Linked DNA regions of Blastochloris tepida. The protein of the gene in region 3 interacts with the protein of the main gene of each other region in a pairwise test. Links are inferred from orthologs where the notes say so. Each region holds a gene or a part of one and is shown on either strand. Other genes may lie near its edges. The genes, in order: secG, secB, secA and ybgC.

Region 1 (4,666 bases), 2.5 Mb from region 3 along the record:
AGAAAGGCGTGAACCGACAGCAGGAACAGCGCGATGATGGCAAGGAAGAACAGCGTCAGCTCGCTGCGGCTGGTCGTCACCCGCTCCATGATCTGCGACACGAACAGCGGCGCGGAAAAATAGAGAAACGGCAGGAACAGGCTCAGCGCGAACAGGCCGGCATAGGCCGGCAGCAGCGGCCGCAGGGCGTTGAGCGTCGGCGAAGCGAGCTTCGGTTTCACCCCAGCCTCCCGTAGTGACCGAACCCCGGCATAAACCCTGAAATGGAAACCCCGGCGCGGGCAGCCGCTCGGCGCCCCGCCGGCGGGACCGGCCCTCTCCCGCACGGGACAGGACAGGACGGCTGGCTCCGGCCGGCGGCCGGTCCAAGCCGGTCATCCGGAGACCGTATCATGAAGGATCCGCTGGTCCGCCCCATCCGCCGCGCCACCGCCGCAAATCAAACGACGCACACTACATGCAAGACGATGGTGATCCCATGGTGATCCTTGGCGCCGTCTTGCCACGATCCGCAGCCACGGCGAGATTTTCGACCGCTGGTTTATGAAGTGCTGAGCCGCGGACCGGCATTCGCGTCATAAAATCGCGTCGTACGATACGAACTGTGCACGCGCCCGGCGCGCGATCCGGTCGCGGCGGCGGTGTGACATCCCGCAAGCCGGTCCGGCGGTCACACCAGCCGGCTCTGCACCACCGCCGCCGCGATGAAGGAGGCGAACAGCGGGTGCGGATCGAACGGGCGCGACTTCAACTCGGGGTGGAACTGCACGCCGACGAACCACGGGTGCTCGGGATATTCGATGATCTCGGGCAGGATGCCGTCCGGCGACATGCCGGTGAAGGCGAGGCCCACCTGCTCCAGCCGGTCGCGGTAGGACATGTTGACCTCGTAGCGATGGCGGTGGCGCTCCGAGATTTCGGTCTTGCCGTAGATGGCGGACACCCGGCTGCCCGGCCGCAGCAACGCGGCATAGGCGCCGAGCCGCATGGTGCCGCCGAGGTCGCCGCCGGCCTTGCGCCGCTCCAGGTCGCTGCCGCGCAGCCACTCGGTCATCATGCCGACCACCGGCTCATTGGTGGCGCCGAACTCGGACGAGCCGGCGTCCTCGATGCCGGCGAGATTGCGCGCCGCCTCGATCACCGCCATCTGCATGCCGAGGCAGATGCCGAAATAGGGCACCCGCCGCTCGCGGGCGAAGCGGGCCGCCCGGATCTTGCCCTCGGTGCCGCGCACGCCGAAGCCGCCGGGCACCAGGATGCCGTTGACGTGCTCCAGGAACGGCGCCGGATCCTCGTTCTCGAAGATCTCGCTCTCGATCCAGTCGAGCGACACTTTCACATTGTTGGCGATGCCGCCGTGGCTGAGCGCCTCGATCAGCGATTTGTAGGCGTCCTTCAGCCCGGTGTACTTGCCGACGATGGCAATGGTGACCGAGCCTTCCGGATTGCGGATGCGCTGGGTGATCTTCTCCCAGCGCGTGAGGTCGGGCTCCGCGCCGGGGTCGATGCCGAAGGCGTGCAGCACCTCCACGTCGAAGCCCTCGGCGTGATAGGCGAGCGGCACGGCGTAGATCGAATCGACGTCGCGCGCCTCGATCACCGCCGTCTCCCGCACATTGCAGAACAGCGCGAGCTTGCGCCGTTCCTCCTTGGGGATCGGCCGGTCGGTGCGGCAGAGCAGGATGTCGGGCTGGATGCCGATCGAGCGCAGCTCCTTCACCGAATGCTGGGTCGGCTTGGTCTTGAGTTCCCCAGCGGACGGGATGTAGGGCAAGAGCGTCAGATGGATGTAGACGGCGTGGTTGCGCGGCAGCTCGTTGCCGAGCTGGCGGATCGCCTCGAAGAACGGCAGGCCCTCGATGTCGCCGACCGTGCCGCCGATCTCGACCAGCACGAAGTCGAAATCGTCGTTGCCGGCCAGGATGAAGTCCTTGATGGCGTTGGTGACGTGGGGAATCACCTGGATGGTGGCGCCGAGATAGTCGCCGCGCCGCTCCTTCAGCAGGATCTCCTGATAGATCCGGCCGGTGGTGATGTTGTCCATGCGGGTGCACGGACGCCCGGTGAAGCGCTCGTAATGGCCGAGGTCGAGGTCGGTCTCCGCCCCGTCGTCGGTGACGAACACCTCGCCGTGCTGATACGGGCTCATCGTGCCCGGGTCGATGTTCAGGTACGGGTCAAGCTTGCGCAGGCGGACCTTGTAGCCGCGCGCCTCCAGAGTGGCGGCGAGTGCGGCCGAGGCAAGACCCTTGCCGAGCGAGGAGACCACGCCGCCGGTGATGAAAACGTACCGCGCCATGGGAGTCAGGTTTTAGCCCGCCCATCTCGTTTTGGCGAGCGGCAGGGCCGCTTGCCGGATGAATTTGGAGACCCTGCGGAAGACCCGCGGGCGTTCAGCGCGAGACCGGCGGCTGCGGCGGTCCCGGCGGCTTGATCTGGTCGAGGATGCCCTGACCTTCAGCCGGTGCCGATGCCGGCGCCCCGGCCGGCGCGCCCGCCTTGTCGAGGATCGACGTGGGCTCGCGGCTGTAGCCGGCCAGCATCGACAGCGCCAGGCTGGTGCTGAAGAAGATGGCGGCCAGGATGGCGGTGGTCCGGGTCAGCACGTTGGCGGTGCCGCGCGAGGACATGAAGCCGCCGCCACCGCCCATGCCGAGGCCGCCGCCCTCCGACTTCTGCAGGAGCACGACCCCGACCAGCGCGAGCACGACCATCAGGTGGATGACGATGAGAACGGTCTGCATGACTCAAAGCAAATAGGCCGGGGCGGACCCGATCGGAAGGGCACGCCCGCGGCCGGACCACGGTTGGTGCGGCTCTTACACGATCGCTTCGGGCATTTCCACCCGCGCGAATGCGGTAGCAGGGAGAATGCCGGGATCAGGGACCCGGCACCGGGCATGGGTCCCCTTCCCGCGCCTCGCTGTCGCGAGGCGCGCCGGGGACGACCAGCCGCCTTTACCGGTAGACCCCGGCAATCGCCAGGAAATCGGCCGCCTTGAGGCTGGCGCCGCCGACCAGGGCGCCATCGACATTGGCCACCGCCATCAGCTCGGCCGCGTTGTCCGGCTTCACCGAGCCGCCATAGAGGATGCGGATGCCCTGCCCTTCGGCGCCGAAACGCTCGACCAGCCGGTCGCGAATCATGGCGTGGACCTCGGCCACGTCGGCGGTGGTGGGGGTGAGGCCGGTGCCGATCGCCCACACCGGCTCGTAGGCGATCACCGTGTCGGCGGCGGTGGCGCCCTCGGGCACCGAGCCGTCGAGCTGGCGGCGCACCACCTCCAGCGTGTGGCCGGCCTCGCGCTCGGCGCGGGTCTCGCCGACGCAGACGATGGCGACGAGCCCGGCCCGGCGGACCGCCGCCGCCTTGGCGTGGACCACCGCGTCGCTCTCGCCATGGTCGGCGCGACGCTCGGAATGGCCGACGATGACCGCGCCGGCGCCGGCATCCTTCAGCATTTCCGCCGAGATATCACCGGTGTGGGCGCCGGAGGGCTTGGCGTGGCAGTCCTGGGCGCCGACCTCCACCGCCTCGCGCGGCTCGGCGGCAAACTCGGCCACCAGCGTGAAGGGCGGGCACACCAGCACCTCGGCGCGCCCGGCCGCCCCGCCGGCCACCGCCGCCGCCACCGAGCGGAATTCGGCGATCGAAGCCCGGAACCCGTTCATCTTCCAATTGCCCGCAACCAGCGGGCGGCGCGGCGCCACCATGATGTCTCCCCCACCTCTTTATCGCTCAGGCATAGCCGGTCTTGCGGCCGCGAGCACGTCGGATTGCTCCTGGCGCAGCGTGCCCCTATGGTAGGAACCAAAGGGCGGCGCGCGCCGCCTGTTTTCATTTGGAATCCGGATTTCGGTCAATGCTCCAGTCCTTGCGAAAAGGCGCGGCGAGCTGGGTCGCCAAGATTTTCCTCAGCCTCCTGGTGGTGTCGTTCGCCATCTGGGGCATCGGCGACATCTTCCGCGGCTTCGGCCAGCGCAACGTCGCCACGGTCGGCTCGACCGACATTTCGACCGAGAGTTTCCGCCAGATCTACAATCAGCGGCTTCAGGCGCTCGGCCGTCAGGCCGGCCGGCCGATAACGCCGGATCAGGCGCGGGCGTACGGCTTCGACCGGCAGATGCTCGCCGAAGTGCTGGCCGAGGCCGCCCTGGACGAGCGCGCCCGCCAGCTTCGTCTCGGCATCGGCGACGAGGAGCTGATCCGCCGCATCCACGACAATCCGTCCTTCCGTGGGCCGAGCGGCCAGTTCGACCGCAATCTGTTCGATCAGGTGCTGCGCTCCAACGGCTATTCCGAGCTGACCTACATCGACGCCGAGCGCAAGCTCGCGCTGCGCCAGCAGCTCGCCCGCGCCATCGGCGGCTCGGCCGAGGTGCCGCACACGCTCGCCAGCCTCGTCGACACCTTCCGCAACGAGACGCGCAAGGTCGAGTTCGTCACCCTCGACCGCACCGCCGCCGGCACCATCGCGGCCCCGGCCGACGATGTGCTCAAGGCCTATTTCGAGGAGCGCAAGGCCGCGTTCCGGGCGCCGGAATACCGCAAGGTGGTGGTGCTGCCGGTCACCGTCGAGACGCTGTCGAAGGCGGTCGAGGTGACCGACGCCGACGTGCGCGCCTATTTCGACGCCCACCGCGACCGGTTCGGCGCGCCCGAGCA
Region 2 (4,647 bases), 3.5 Mb from region 3 along the record:
GACAATCCTGTGGCGTTGGCCGATCTCGAACGTATCATCCACCCGCTGGTGCGCGCCGATGCCGAGGCGTTCGTCGCCCAGGCGCGCCAGGCCGGCCGCCGGATCGTCGTGCTCGACATTCCGCTGCTGTTCGAGACCGGCGGCGAGGCCCGCGTCGATGCGGTGGTGGTGGTCACCGCGCCCGAGGTTGTGCAGCGCGACCGAGTGTTGGGGCGCGAGGGGATGACGGCGGCAAAATTCGCCGCCATCCTGTCCAAGCAGATGCCGGATGCCGAGAAGCGGCGGCGTGCGCACTTCCTGGTCGATACCAGCCGCGGCTTCGCCGCCGCCCGCACCCAGGTGCACGGCATCCTGCGGTCCGCCAGCCTGATGGCCGGCGGAAACTGAGGCGGAGACCGGATTGCGCGAGATCGTCTTCGATACCGAGACCACGGGGCTCGACCCGTTGAGCGGCGATCGGCTGGTCGAGATCGGCTGCGTCGAGCTGGAGAACCGCTGGCCGACCGGGCGCACGTTTCACACCTACATCAATCCCGAGCGCGAGGTGCCGCAGGGCGCGGTCGAGATCCATGGCCTGACGACCGAGTTCCTGCGCGACAAGCCGCGCTTCGCCGAGGTCGCCGACGGCTTTCTCGAATTCGTCGCCGACGCCCATCTGGTGGCGCACAACGCCTCCTTCGATCTCGGCTTCCTCGACGCCGAGCTGAGGCGGCTTGGCCGGCCGCTGATCGGCCGTGAGCGGGTGGTCGATACGGTGATGCTGGCGCGGCGCAAGTTTCCCGGCGCCTCCAACACGCTGGATGCGCTGTGCACCCGCTTCGGCATCGACAATTCGAACCGCATCAAGCACGGCGCGCTGCTCGACGCCGAGCTGCTGGCGGAGGTCTATGTCGAGCTGGTCGGCGCCCGGCAGGCCAATCTGGTGCTGGACGTGGCCCGCACCGCCACCCTGCGGCGCGACACCGCCGGGGTGCGCACCCGCCCGGCGCCGTTGCCGCCGCGGCTGACCAGCACTGAGGTCGAAGCGCACCATGCGTTTGTGGCGACGCTGGGCGAGCACGCCATCTGGCGCCTCTATGAGGAGGATCTCTCCGACACCACGACGGTGGTGCCGGCCGCGACGCCGGAGAAGAAGGGTGATTGATACGGTTTTCGGCTGATTGAGCCGGAAGCCGCATGAAACCGGGACTGAAACGCAAATGGCCGGGACGAATCCCGGCCATTGGACACTTCCCACAGGCTGCTGCCGCGCCGCTCAGGCGGCCGGCGGCGGGGTCGGCGAAGCGGCCTGCAACTCGGCGAGGCGCTGGCGGTACAGCGCGGCGAAATCAACCGGCTCCAGCAGCAGCGGCGGGAAGCCGCCATTGCGCACCGCATCGGCGATGATTTGCCGTGCGAACGGGAACAGCAGCCGCGGGCATTCGATCAGCACCACCGGGTGAACGGCTTCCGGCGCGATGTTCTGGACGCGGAACACGCCGCCATAGCTCAGGTCGAACGAGAACAGCACGGTGTTCTCGTGCTGCGCCTTGCCCTCGATCTTGAGGTCGACGTTGTAGTCCGTGCCGCTCAACGGATTTGCCGTGACGTTGATCTGAACATTGATGGAGGGCGGCTGCGGAGGAGGCACGAGCGACTGCGGCGCATGGGGATTCTCGAACGAGAAATCCTTGATGAACTGCGCAAGCACGTTCAGGCCCGGCGCCTTCGACTCGGTCGGTGCCCCGTTAGCCGTGGTATTCATAATGAACTCCGTTCGGTCGCGACGGACAGCCCCGCCGTTGCGGTGGTCGCTACCATGACGAAGCCCCTGGCGGCAAGCATAACGGCCGCCGATCATTGGCGCACCGCCAGACATCGTTTAGATTGATACGAAATCCGGCGCCGTCACCGGAATTTCATATTTTGTCGGCCGAGATTCCGCTCTTCAGTTCAGGCGTTTCGGCCATGGTTGGATCAGCGGTTCGTCAACTGATCTCGCCGATCCATCTCGCCCATCCCTTGCGACATGTGGCAAAAGGGTGCGGCGACGTCTGGATTGCCGCCGATTCCGGCATAGATGGGGGATCACGCGGCAGCCGGGAGTGTACGCTGCGCGCCGTTTTTCCGGCCCTATCCGGCCGTTCGCACACCGCGGACATCCGGTACGGGCAAGAGGACGCGAGACCGGGTCCGAATCGGGATCGCATCCAAATCGAGTCTGGGACTGAACGCCCTTCGACATCTGGCTGCCGGATCTCGGCGCCGCGTGCCGGGGGTTCATCCAGAAGGTCACGCCCCCGCCGATGAGGCAGAGACAGTGTTGGACATCTACACGATCATTTTCCTGGCGCTCGCCCTGTTCATCTTCCTGCGGCTGCGCAGCGTGCTGGGCCAGAAGACCGGGCACGAGCGACCGCCGGGCGAGGTGGCCCGCGATATGAGGGCGCAGACCGGCGAGAACGTGGTGCCGCTGCCCCGGCGCGTGCCCGGCACCGAGCGCCGCGAGGATGAACCGCTGCCGCCCGGCCGCTGGGATGGCATCGCCGAGCCAGGCTCGGCGCTGGAACGCGGCCTCGACGACATCCTCACCGCCGACCGCAGTTTCGACGTGCAGCATTTCCTGGGCGGCGCGCGCGCGGCCTATGAGATGATCGTCACGGCGTTCGCCAATGGCGACCGGCGCACGCTGCGCGACCTGCTCGCCAAGGACGTCTATGACGGCTTCATCGCCGCCATCGCCGACCGCGAGGCCCGCGGCGAGACCGTCGATTCGCGCTTCGTGTCGATCGACAAGGCCGAAGTGGTGGGCGCCGAGGTCAAGGACCGCACCGTCCACGTCACCGTCCGCTTCGTGTCGCAACTCGTCACCGTGACCCGGGACAAGGCCGGCGCGGTGGTCGACGGCAATCCCGATCAGGTCACCGACGTCACCGACATCTGGACCTTCGCCCGCGATCTGACCTCGCGCGATCCGAACTGGAAGCTCATCGCCACCGAGGCCGCCTGACCTCAGCGTCAATGCCGGAACCCCCGCCGTGGCCGCGCTGCTGTCATTGCTCGGAGCCCTGAGTGGAGCCCTGACCCTCGGTGCCGCCGTGGTGCCGGGGTCGGCCATGGCCGCGCCACCCGCCGCCATCCGCCTCGCCGGGGCGACGCTGGAGCCGGTGGCGTTCGCCGACCTCGAAGGCTGGGCCGGCGACGACCATCTGGCCGCCTTCCGCACCTTCCTCGCCAGTTGCCGAGCGGTGACCAGAGCCGCAGCGCCGAGCCGCGCCGCGCAGCCGATGAGCCAGGGCCTGAAGGCGGCGTGCGCCCGGGCGCTCGCCCACCCGGCCGCCGATGCCGCGGCGGCGCGGCGTTTCTTCGAGGACGGTTTCGGCGCCTATCGCATCCAGCCGGCCGGCGGCGGCGAGGGCTTCCTCACCGGCTACTATGAGCCGATCGTCGAGGGCGCGCTCACGCCGTCCGCGGCCTATGCCACGCCGCTGCTCGCTGTGCCGGCCGAGCTGAAACGCCTGCTGGCCGGCCGCAGCGACGGCCGCCCGGCTGAGCCGTGGCTCGACCGCGCGGCGATCGAGGACGGGGCGGTCGACGCCAAGCGCTACGCCCTGGTGTGGCTGAAGGATCCGGTCGATGCCTTCTTCTGCCAGATCCAGGGCTCGGCCCAGGTGCGGCTGCCCGACGGCCGGTTGAAGCGCTACGCCTTCGCCGCCCGCAACGGCCACGACTACACGCCGGTCGGCCGCATCCTGATCGCCCGTGGCATCGTGCCGAAAGAGGAAATGACGCTCGACCGCATCCGCGCCTATATCGAGGCCAATCCGGCCGAGGGCCGCGAATTGATGCGGATGAACCGCTCCTATGTCTTTTTCCGCGAGGCCGATCTGGCGCCCGAGGAGCATGCCATCGGCGCCCAGGGGCTGCCGCTGACGCCGGGCCGCTCGATCGCCGTCGACCGCACGCTTCATGTCTATGGCACGCCGTTCTGGATCGAGGCCGCCTTGCCGGTGTCGGCCCCCGGCACCGCCGAGCCGTTCCGCCGGCTGATGATCGCCCAAGATACCGGCACGGCGATCGTCGGGCCGGCCCGCGCCGACATCTATTTCGGCGCCGGCAAGGAGGCCGCGGCCATTGCCGGGCGCATCCGCCATGCCGGCCGTTTCGTCATGCTGCTGCCGCGCGGGGTCGAGCCGGCCACGGGCGGGCCGCCGGCCCGATGAGCCCGCGGCGCCCCCGCGGTCCGCTCACCGACGCCGACCGCGCGCTGTGGGAGCACGTCATCCGCGACATCAAGCCGTTGCGCGGCCGCAAGGTGCGCCGCCGGCCGGTCGCCGAGCCGGAAATCGCATCTGAATCCAGCGCCGAAGCGCCGGACGCCGGCCAGCCTGCCGTGCGTCCGGCGGCCCGCCCCGGCCGGGCGGTCCCCAAGGCGGCTCCCTCGCCCGAACCGGCCCGCAAGCCCGCCCCGCCACTGGCGCCGCTGGAACGGCGCACCCGGCTGCGGCTGGTGCGCGGCGTGGTCGAGATCGATGCGCGAATCGACCTGCACGGACTCACCCGCCGCGAGGCGCACGACCGGCTCGCCCGCTTCCTGCTCCAGGCCCAGGCGCACGGCGCCCGCATCGTGCTGGTGATCACCGGCAAGGGCGCGCCCGGCGCCGTGTC
Region 3 (5,171 bases):
AGCCGGTCTCGATCGCCCGGGCGCGCAGCAGCACATGCCAGTGCGCCTCGCCGGTCTGGCGGGTGAAGGCCGCCGGCACCGCCAGGAACGACGCCCCGGCCTCGGCCAGCGCCCGGTAGAGCGCCGGGAACCGCAAATCGTAGCAGATCGACAGTCCGATCCGCCCCCACGGCAGATCGGCCAGCACCGCCGCGTCGCCCGCCACGAACGACTCCGATTCGCGGTAGCTCTCGCCGCCGGCGAGATCGACGTCGAACATGTGGATCTTGTCGTAGCGGGCGGCGATGTCGCCGGTGGGGGCGATGACGAAGGAGCGGTTGGCCGCCCGTTCCGGCGACACCTTCACCGCCAGCGAGCCGATGTGCAGCCACAGGCCGAAGGTGCGCGCCAGCGCCCGGAGGTCGGCCAGCGCCGAATCGTCGGCCTCATCGACCACGGTGTCGAACAGCCGCGCCCGGTCGTCCTCCATCAGCGAGGTCATTTCCGGCGTCATCACATAGTCGGCGCCCGCCGCCTTGGCCTCGCGCACCAGGGCCGCCGCCGCGTCGATATTGGCCGCGACCGAGCGGCCGGTGCGCATCTGGGCGAGCGCGACGCGGAACGTGGCAGGCGAACCGGAACTGATGGTCATGGCGAAACTCGTCGTGTTGCGGCGCAGACGGCAGGCCGCGCCCGATGAACATACGATGATTGGCCGATCATCGTATCGTCATCTTGCCGTCTTGCCGACCGGCCCGTCCACAACCGGCCGAAACCGGCCGAAACGCCCGTCCAGCTGGGCGCGCCTGTGCGCTTCGCTGCGAACACGGGCAGCCTGCGGCCGGGCCGGCCGAAAACCCCTTTCCTCTCATGCGGTTTCCGGCTGATCAAGCCGGAGAACCGTATGCCGTTCGCCGAAAAATCCCTTCCAGATCAAGGATTTTTTGGCGAGATCGTTTCCGGTATCCCGAAGGGATCAACCGGAAACCGTATCAGGGGTTTTCGGCAGGTTCACGTCAGCTGTCGAGGACGGATCGACCGGAAGCCGGATCAGGCCAGCCGGCCGTGGCAGTGCTTGAACTTCTTGCCCGAGCCGCACGGGCAGGGCTCGTTGCGGCCGACCTTGCCCCAGGTCGAGGGATCGGCCGGGTCGCGCTCGACCACCGCCACGTCGGCGCCGCTCTCCTGCGCCGAGACGCCGAGCATCCGCCCGGCCTGGGCGATCGGGTCGGCGTCGGCGGCAAGCTCGTCGAGCCCGGTCGTCGGGTCGATATGGTGGGCGACCATCTCCGGCAGCTCGGGCTGCATCGGCTGGGTCATGATCTCCACCCGCATCAGCTGGGCGGTGACCGCCTCGCGCAGCCGGTCGAGCAGGCCCTGGAAGAGGTTGAAGGCCTCGGACTTGTACTCGTTGAGCGGGTCGCGCTGGCCATAGCCGCGCAGGCCGATCACCTGACGCAGATGGTCGAGCGTAACGAGGTGCTCGCGCCAGAAATGATCGAGCGCCTGCAGCAGGATGCTCTTTTCGACATAGGTCATGACCTCGGGGCCGTAGGCATCGAGCTTCTTGGCCATCACCTCGTCGGCGGCCTTGAACAGGCGCTCGCGCACCTCCTGGTCGGCGATGCCCTCCTCCTTGGCCCAGTCCTCGACCGGCAGGTCGAGCGCCAGGACGCCGGCCACCGCCTCGTGCAGGCCCTTGACGTCCCACTGCTCGGGATAGGCATTGGCCGGGATGTGCTTGGCGACGAGCTCGTCGATCACCGCGTGGCGCATCTCCTTGACCGTCTCGGCGACGTTCTCGTCCCGCATCAGCTCGATGCGCTGGCTGAACACCACCTTGCGCTGGTCGTTCATCACGTCGTCGTATTTCAGGATGTTCTTGCGCGCGTCGAAGTTGCGTGCCTCGACCTTCCCTTGCGCCTTTTCCAGCGCCTTGTTGATCCAGGGGTGGACGATCGCCTCGCCCTCCTTGAGGCCGAGCTTCTGCAGCATGCCGTCGAGCCGGTCCGACCCGAAGATGCGCATCAGGTCGTCGTCCAGCGACAGGAAGAACTTGGAGCGGCCGGGGTCGCCCTGGCGGCCGGAGCGGCCGCGCAGCTGGTTGTCGATGCGCCGGCTCTCGTGGCGCTCGGTGCCGAGCACGAACAGGCCGCCCGCCTTCAGCGCCCGCTCCTTCATGCGCGCGCACTGGGCGCGGATCTCGGCGGCGCGGCGGTCGAACTCCGGCCCGGGCTCGATCCCGGCCAGTTCGGCCTTGATGCGCATGTCGGGATTGCCGCCGAGCTGGATGTCGGTGCCGCGGCCGGCCATGTTGGTGGCGATGGTGATGGCGCCGGCCGCGCCGGCCTGGGAGACGATCTGCGCCTCCTGCTCGTGATAGCGGGCGTTGAGCACCGCGAACACCTTGTCGGTGGTGGCGTGCTCCTCGTCGAACAGCCCAGCGAACGCGGTGGGATCGGAAAAGTCCTTCTGGACGAAGCCCTCCTTCTTCAGGAGGTCGGCCAGCAGCTCCGACTTCTCGATCGAGGTGGTGCCGACCAGCACCGGCTGGCCCTTGGTCTTGCACTCCTTCAGCAGCTCGATGATGGCGCGGTACTTCTCGGGCGCGGTGCGGTAGACCTCGTCGTCCTCGTCGCGGCGCGTCACCGGCATGTTGGTCGGCACCTCGATCACTTCGAGGCCGTAGATGTCCAGGAACTCGTCGGCCTCGGTGAGCGCCGTGCCGGTCATGCCGGCGAGCTTGCCGTACATGCGGAAATAGTTCTGGAAGGTGATCGAGGCCAGCGTCTGGTTCTCCGGCTGGATCTGGACGTGCTCCTTGGCCTCCAGCGCCTGATGCAGCCCTTCCGAGAAGCGGCGGCCCGGCATCATGCGGCCGGTGAACTCGTCGATGATCACCACCTCGCCATTGCGGACGATATAGTCCTTGTCGCGGGTGAACAGCTTGTGGGCGCGCAGCGCCTGGTTGACGTGGTGGACCACCGAGACGTTCTCGACATCGTACATGTCGTCGGTTTTGAGCAGGCCGGCTTCGCGCAGCATCTGCTCCATCTTCTCGGTGCCGGCCTCGGTCATCACCACCGTGCGCTGCTTCTCGTCCAGCTCGAAGTCTTCCTTGACGAGGCGCGGAATGAAGGTATCGATGGTGTTGTAGAATTCGGAACGATCATCGAGCGGGCCGGAGATGATCAGCGGCGTGCGCGCCTCGTCGATCAGGATCGAGTCGACTTCGTCGACGATACCATAGACATGGCCGCGCTGGACCATCTGCGACATGTCGTATTTCATATTGTCGCGCAGATAGTCGAAGCCAAGCTCGTTGTTGGTGCCGTAGGTGACGTCGCAGGCATAGGCCTCGCGCCGCTCGTCATCGTCGAGGCCGTGGACGATCACGCCGACGGTGAGGCCGAGGAACCGGTAGATCTGGCCCATCCACTCGGCGTCGCGGCGGGCGAGATAGTCGTTGACCGTGACGACATGGACGCCCTTTCCGGCGAGCGCATTGAGATAGACCGGCAGGGTGGCGACCAGCGTCTTGCCTTCGCCGGTCTTCATCTCGGCGATCTTGCCCTCGTGCAGCACCATGCCGCCGATCAGCTGCACGTCGAAATGGCGCTGGCCGAGCGTGCGCTTGGCGGCCTCGCGCACCGCGGCGAAGGCTTCGGGCAGCAGCTCGTCCAGCTCGGTGCCGCCGGCGACCCGGGTGCGGAACTCGTCCGTCTTGGCGCGCAGCGCGTCATCGGAGAGCTTGGCGAAGGCCGGCTCCAGATCGTTGATGGCCGCCACCCGGGGCCGATAGGTCTTTACCTTCCGGTCGTTGGACGAGCCGAACAGCTTGGTTGCAAGGGCGCCGAACATGGAAGATCACCTTGGGTGCTGGCCAATCGTCGCAGGGTCGCCGCACGCGAACCGCTGAGCTTGAACCGCTGCGCCGGCAACGCGCCGGCCGAACGGGCCGTCGGTGGCGCGACAAAGGGGCGAAAACCGGGCAATTCTGAGCATTTTCCGCGCCCGGGTCACGTTCGCGCCAGATACGCTGCGCGCACGATGAGCGTTTGGGAGATATGGACGGGCTTTCGCCTTGTCAATCGCCGCGGATCGGCGCATGCATCCGCCGCGCTTTCCTCAAAGGATGATGCAATGATCGATAATTCCGCCCGTCGAACCGCTTTGCTGCCGGCCCGCTTGGTCTTGGCCGCCGCCTTGATGGCTGCCGCCTTCGGGGCGCCGCGCGCGGCCTTGGCCGATGCCGTCGTCGCCAAGGTCGATGGCACCGAGATTTTCGAAAGCGACCTGAATTTGATCGACGAGGCCATCGGCGCCAACCTGCCGGCGGCGACGCCCGAGCAGCGCCGCGAGGCGCTCGTCAACTATGCCGCCGACATCGTCCTGCTGGCCAAGGCGGCCGAGGCCCAGAAGCTGCAGGACACGCCCGATTTCAAGAAGAAGATGGCCCACGCCCGCCAGCGCGTCCTGATGGAAGCGCTGATGGAAAAGACCGCCAAGGATGCGCTGGCCCAGGCCGACCTGCAGAAGATCTACGACGAGACCACCAAGACGCTCGCCAAGGACCAGGAAGTGCGCGCCCGCCACATCCTGGTCGAAACCGAGGACAAGGCCAAGGAACTGGTGAAGCAGGCCCGCGGCGGCGCCGACTTCGCCGATCTGGCCAAGAAGAACTCGAAGGATGCCGGCTCGGCCGATGGCGGCGACCTCGGCTATTTCACCAAGGACCAGATGGTGCCCGAATTCGCCGTGGTCGCCTTCAAGACCGCCAAGGGCGAGATCGCCGATCCGGTCAAGACCCAGTTCGGCTGGCATGTCATCAAGATCGAGGACATCCGTCCGCGCCAGCCGCCGAAGTTCGAGGAGGTCAAGAGCCAGATCGAGCAGTTCGTCGAGCACAAGGCGCAGAGCGATCTGGTGCTGAAGCTGCGCGAGGCTGCCAAGATCGAGCGCATCGGCGCCCCCGCCCCGGCGCCCGCCCCCGCCGACAAGAAGTGATCACGCGCTCCGGCCCGGCGGGCCGGAGCCTCCCTGCCGCGCGCCGGTGACCCGTCTGCGGATCGGGTGTCCGGCGCGTCGCGTTTGGGGTTGCGCCGGGCCCAGCCGGCCACGCCGGTCTTGCGCGCCGCCGGTGGGTCGGGCAAAGGACGGCCTCGTTCACGAGGCCGCCATGTCCCAAACCG
Region 4 (4,646 bases), 510 kb from region 3 along the record:
CGTCATCGCCAAGGCCGGCGACCTCGCCGCGCTGCTCACCAATCTCGAAGAGCGCGACGTGCTGTTCATCGACGAGATTCACCGCCTCAATCCGGCGGTGGAGGAAATCCTTTATCCGGCGATGGAGGATTTCCAGCTCGATCTGATCATCGGCGAGGGGCCGGCGGCGCGCTCGGTGCGCATCGACCTCGCCAAGTTCACCCTGGTCGGCGCTACCACCCGCGCCGGCCTTCTCACCACGCCGCTGCGCGACCGTTTCGGCATTCCGGTGCGGCTGAACTTCTACACGGTGGCGGAGCTGGAGTTCATCGTCAGCCGCGGCGCCCGCGTGCTCGGCATCGGCATGACGCCGGAAGGCGCCAACGAGATCGCCCGGCGCGCCCGCGGCACGCCGCGCATCGCCGGCCGGCTGCTGAGACGGGTGCGCGACTTCGCGCTGGTCGACAACAGCCCGGCGATCGACCGGGCGGTGGCCGACCGGGCGCTGGTGGCGCTGGAGGTCGATGCCGCCGGGCTCGATGCCATGGACCGGCGCTACCTCTCGGTGATTGCGCTCAATTATGGCGGCGGGCCGGTGGGGATCGAGACCATCGCCGCGGCGCTGTCGGAGCCGCGCGACGCCATCGAGGACATCATCGAGCCGTTCCTGATCCAGCAGGGCTTCGTGCAGCGCACGCCGCGCGGCCGGCTGATCACCGCCCACGCCTTCCGCCACCTTGGCCTCGCCGAGCCGGCGCGGGAGAGCGGGCAGTTCACGCTGTTTCAGGATCCCGCCGAGGATTGAGCGATGTTCTCGGACGACGCCGTCTGCCTTCGAGCGCTGACCGCGTTGGGTGGCGACGAGCGCACCCTCTTGGCCATGATCGCGGCGGAACAGGCGATCGGCGGCGACCCGTTCGGCCTCGATCCCATCGAGCGCGTCCTGGTGCGGCTGTGGACGTCGTCCGGCTCCTGGCATCGCATCTTCAATGGGGAGATGGACGGGCGTCCGCTCGCGCTCGGCGATTATCGTGGCGTGTTCGTCCTGCAAGCGCGGTTCGACACCGCGATCCGCAAGCTGCCCAGTTTCGCCGGGGTGTGTTTCCGCGGCGTTCGTGCAGTGCCTCCATCAACTGAACGCCTGGAGCCTGTACAGATGGGATCGGCTCGCACCAACGCACCGGATTGGCGAGCTTTCTGGGTAGATCGCGTTGGTCAAACCTTGCGTTGGAATCGTTACTCCAGTGCGTCTGCTGATCCGGACCGCGCCTTTTCTGGTGAGCTTTTGTTCACGATCGTGTCGAGGGCCGGCCGGCGGCTTCAGGGCTATGCGGAAGACGAGGGTGAGCAGGAGATCCTTTTCCTGCCGGGCACACTGTTCCATATGATAGAGTGCATTGCTTGTGGCGACCGCCTGAACGTCACCCTGATCGAGATCGTGTGACGGCGGTGCGGGCCGAACCGGGGATCACGGGCCGTCCGTGAACGCGTGGCAGACATGAACATCGCGGCGAGCGACCTCAGAGCCCAGATCGAGAGCGCCCGGGCGCTGCTCGCGGACGAGGCCGACAAGGTCCGCCATGTTCGTGAGCGGTTGGCCGAGCCTGTGCCTTCCCATGCCCCTTCGACGCCGCTGCTCGACCGCATGCAGTCCGGTTGGCGGGATTGCGAATTCTTGGTGTCGGGCGCGGAGATCGCCGAGAACCGCCTTGCCGCGGCATTGTCGGAGGCGATCGACAGGCTCGGAGAGGCGCAGGCGGCAATCCGCGCCGCGCCGGCCACGGCCATCGCCGACCTCGGCGAGCGGGCGATCGGCTATGCCGAGACCACCATGGCAGCGAGTGTCGATATGGCACAGCGCCTGTTGCGCGCGCGTGACGTCCAGGAGATGTTGCAAATCCAGGCCGAGTTCGTGCAGAAGCAGATCGCGACGCTGGCGGCGCAGGCAGAGGCTCTCCATGCAACCGCTGCGCAGCGGTTGCATGGAGACGGCGATACGGCCGTCCGCTGATCTCGAGTTCCTGACGTGACATCCGTTCCGAATTTCGTCGGCGGCGAAGGCCGCTCGTGGCCCGACCTTGCCGGCCGCCTCGTACCCGGCGGCCATGTGCTGGCGGTGCGGGTCTATTACGAAGACACCGACTTCTCCGGCTTCGTCTACCACGCCAATTTCCTGCGCTACATGGAGCGCGGCCGCTCGGACTATCTGCGCCTGCTCGGTGTCGAGCAGGGGTCGCTGTTCGAGGAGGCGGTGGCGGAGGTCGGGGCCGGCTTCGCCTTCGTGGTGCGCCACATGGACCTCGATTTCCGCCGGCCGGCGAAGATCGATGACATTCTCGAGGTCCACACCCACCCGGCCGAGGTGCGCGGCGCCTCGCTGACGCTGGCGCAGACCGTGCGGCGCGGCGAGGAGATCCTGATCGCCGCCAGGATCAAGGTCGCGTTCGTGGCCGGCGAGCGCGCGACCCGCATTCCGCTCGGCCTGCGCAAGGCGATGGGCGCCGATGTCGACGCCACCACGGTGGACGCCACCCCTGCGGGCTGAGCCCGCAAGGGAACCTCCAGCCGCATGCGGCATTGTCCTAATCCACAGCGTGACCAGGGCCGATGGCCGGACCGGCGGGGCGCGTCCCCACACCGGCCGATCGGGAAAAGCGGTCCGCGCGAGATACGGGACAGGACAGCGGTGAGAGGAGTTGGCGCATGGGCGAGATGGGTCGTCACACGATCGAGTTCCGGCGGGTGGAGCCGGGTGACCAGGTGATTCTGACGACCTTCGGCCGCAGCGAGGCGCGCGGCTTCGCCGCGGCCGGTGCGCCGGGCGTGGCGGTGTGCCTGCCGCCGGGCACCGAGGTCCGCTTCAACGAGCCGATCGCCTGCGAGACGGCCGCCGGCCTCGTGCCCGACATTCCGGCGGGCGAGCAGGTCGCCTGGATCCGGCAGGTCAGCGTCGACATTCCCTGCATCCACCACGATGCGCTGGAGCTCGCCGATGGCCGGGTGGTGATGTTCACCCAGCTGCGCGAGGGCCAGCAGGCGACGGTGGTGCGGATGCCGGCCACCGCCATCGGCGGGCCGGGCGGCGGCACGCCGCGGCTGCCGCTGGAAGCGTTCCGCGCCCTGGCCGAGCCGGCCGACGACAGCGGCCAGCCGATGTTCATCTGAACGCCCTGATGGCGACGTCGCGAGGCAAGGTCGAACGACTTGACCGCGCGACGTTGCCGCAGGGGGCGGAAATCCGGAACCTCGGCCCGTCCCCGAACATTCCTGCTCATCATCGACGTTCCCCATCGACAGCCCCGGATCGGCCGCACCGAACCGGGAACCGGGGGCGGCTTGGCCAACGCCACGCCCGCGGCAGGGGAGGGCCTTCGCGGCCGATCGTCAGAACAGGAAGGATGCTCACATGTGCGACTACAGTCTTCACCATGTGATGTCCCGGCCGGCACGGGTCGGAGAGACGCTGGTAGCGACGATGTTCGTCAACTCCATCACCCGCGGCTTTGCCGCGCCGGACGATCCGGATGTCGCGGTCTGCCTGCTGCCGGGAACCGAGCTCGGGTTCGACAAACCCGTCGAGTTCGAGCCGGCGTTCGGCGCCTTCGCCAACCGGACGGCCGGCAGCAATCTGGCGCGGTTCCGCCAGATCAACATGGACAACCCCTATCTCCACCACGACGCGCTGGAGTTTCCGGACGGCCAGGTGGTGCTGGTGACGCACCTGTGCGCCGGGCAGCGGGCGACCGTGCTGCAGCTGCCGGCGGGCGCCGCGATCGAGGAGCATCGCCACGCGGAGGCCGGCGGCGAGACGGCTGCGCCGGCCGGCCCGTCCGCTCCGGCCGAGGCCGCGGGCGGGCAGCACGAACCGCAGACGGCATGAGGACACCCGCCACACCGCGCGCGCGGCGCGGAACGGACATCCGGCTGACAGGGCGGCGGCGCGCGGCATGGTCGACGCTGCCGCCCGGCTCATGTAATAGCTCGTTACATGAGCTGGTCCAAGGACGGCGGCCGGGCCGGGTCGCGCGCGTATCACCACGGCAACCTCAAGGAGGCGCTGGTCCGCGCCGCCCTGGAACTGATCGCCGAGAAGGGGCCGGCCGGCTTCACCTTCGCGGAGGCCGCGCGCTGGGCCGGGGTGAGCCCGGCCGCGCCCTACCGCCATTTCCGCGACCGCGACGAGCTGCTGACCGACGTGGCGCGGCGCGGCTTCGAAATCCTGGCCGGCCAGCTCGCTTCGGCCTGGAACGGCGGCCGGCCCGAGCCGTTCGCGGCGTTCGAACGGCTGGGCAAGGCGTATCTGGCGTTCGCCCGCGCCGAGCCGGCCTATTATTCGGCGATGTTCGAGGCCGGCGTGCCGCCGGACGGCTCGCCGGAGCTGCGCGAGGCGGGCGAGCAGATCTTCGCCATCCTGCGCGAGGCCTCCGAGGCGGTGGCCGCCACCATGCCGGCGGGCCGGCCGCCGGCGGCGATGATGGCGCTGCACATCTGGTCGCTGGCGCACGGCATCGCCTCGCTGTTCGGCCGCGGCGACAAGGCACGGCGCAAGCTGCCCATGCCGCCCGAGGATCTGCTGGAGGCGGGCCTCCTGGTCTATTGGCGCGGCCTCGGCCTGCCGCCGGGCGGCGCCATGGGGTGAGCGCGGCCGGAACGCATCTGCAGACGCG

What was found.
Region 1: the proteins of secA (region 3) and secG interact in binary tests that used the Escherichia coli proteins (3 or more experiments, as listed by UniProt). The link is inferred for Blastochloris tepida from one-to-one orthologs.
Region 2: the proteins of secA (region 3) and secB interact in binary tests that used the Escherichia coli proteins (3 or more experiments, as listed by UniProt). The link is inferred for Blastochloris tepida from one-to-one orthologs.
Region 4: the proteins of secA (region 3) and ybgC interact in binary tests that used the Escherichia coli proteins (3 or more experiments, as listed by UniProt). The link is inferred for Blastochloris tepida from one-to-one orthologs.

The regions. Positions count from the first base shown.
Region 1 is NZ_AP018907.1:2,485,903-2,490,568, forward strand. What follows is about bases 1,070-3,962. They hold secG (preprotein translocase subunit SecG), read right to left. Parts: upstream 2,745-3,962; coding sequence 2,394-2,744; downstream 1,070-2,393. Other genes in these bases: BLTE_RS11390 (CTP synthase), read right to left, coding at 1,070-2,299; tpiA (triose-phosphate isomerase), read right to left, coding at 2,959-3,714; BLTE_RS11405 (SurA N-terminal domain-containing protein), read left to right, coding at 3,864-3,962. Also shown: BLTE_RS11385 (type I secretion system permease/ATPase), read right to left, coding at 1-221; more of BLTE_RS11390, read right to left, coding at 671-1,069; more of BLTE_RS11405, read left to right, coding at 3,963-4,666. UniProt on the Escherichia coli protein: Subunit of the protein translocation channel SecYEG. Overexpression of some hybrid proteins has been thought to jam the protein secretion apparatus resulting in cell death; while this may be true it also results in FtsH-mediated degradation of SecY.
Region 2 is NZ_AP018907.1:3,554,701-3,559,347, reverse strand. Bases 1-2,874 are described here. They hold secB (protein-export chaperone SecB), read right to left. Parts: upstream 1,745-2,874; coding sequence 1,256-1,744; downstream 1-1,255. Other genes in these bases: BLTE_RS16095 (Tim44/TimA family putative adaptor protein), read left to right, coding at 2,303-2,874; dnaQ (DNA polymerase III subunit epsilon), read left to right, coding at 401-1,144; coaE (dephospho-CoA kinase), read left to right, coding at 1-387. Also shown: more of BLTE_RS16095, read left to right, coding at 2,875-2,989; mltA (murein transglycosylase A), read left to right, coding at 3,096-4,202; BLTE_RS16085 (Smr/MutS family protein), read left to right, coding at 4,199-4,647. UniProt on the Escherichia coli protein: One of the proteins required for the normal export of some preproteins out of the cell cytoplasm. It is a molecular chaperone that binds to a subset of precursor proteins, maintaining them in a translocation-competent state.
Region 3 is NZ_AP018907.1:10,529-15,699, reverse strand. What follows is about bases 830-4,227. They hold secA (preprotein translocase subunit SecA), read right to left. Parts: upstream 3,841-4,227; coding sequence 1,030-3,840; downstream 830-1,029. Other genes in these bases: BLTE_RS00070 (peptidylprolyl isomerase), read left to right, coding at 4,123-4,227. Outside these bases: BLTE_RS00080 (carbon-nitrogen hydrolase family protein), read right to left, coding at 1-631; more of BLTE_RS00070, read left to right, coding at 4,228-4,986; bifunctional glutamate N-acetyltransferase/amino-acid acetyltransferase ArgJ, read left to right, coding at 5,159-5,171. UniProt on the Escherichia coli protein: Required for protein export, interacts with the SecYEG preprotein conducting channel.
Region 4 is NZ_AP018907.1:522,838-527,483, forward strand. The notes cover bases 933-3,805. They hold ybgC (tol-pal system-associated acyl-CoA thioesterase), read left to right. Parts: upstream 933-2,086; coding sequence 2,087-2,524; downstream 2,525-3,805. Other genes in these bases: BLTE_RS02365 (hypothetical protein), read left to right, coding at 933-1,423; BLTE_RS02370 (phasin family protein), read left to right, coding at 1,478-1,990; BLTE_RS02380 (hypothetical protein), read left to right, coding at 2,683-3,144; BLTE_RS02385 (hypothetical protein), read left to right, coding at 3,386-3,805. In the rest of the region: Holliday junction branch migration DNA helicase RuvB, read left to right, coding at 1-784; more of BLTE_RS02365, read left to right, coding at 788-932; more of BLTE_RS02385, read left to right, coding at 3,806-3,859; BLTE_RS02390 (TetR/AcrR family transcriptional regulator), read left to right, coding at 3,968-4,618.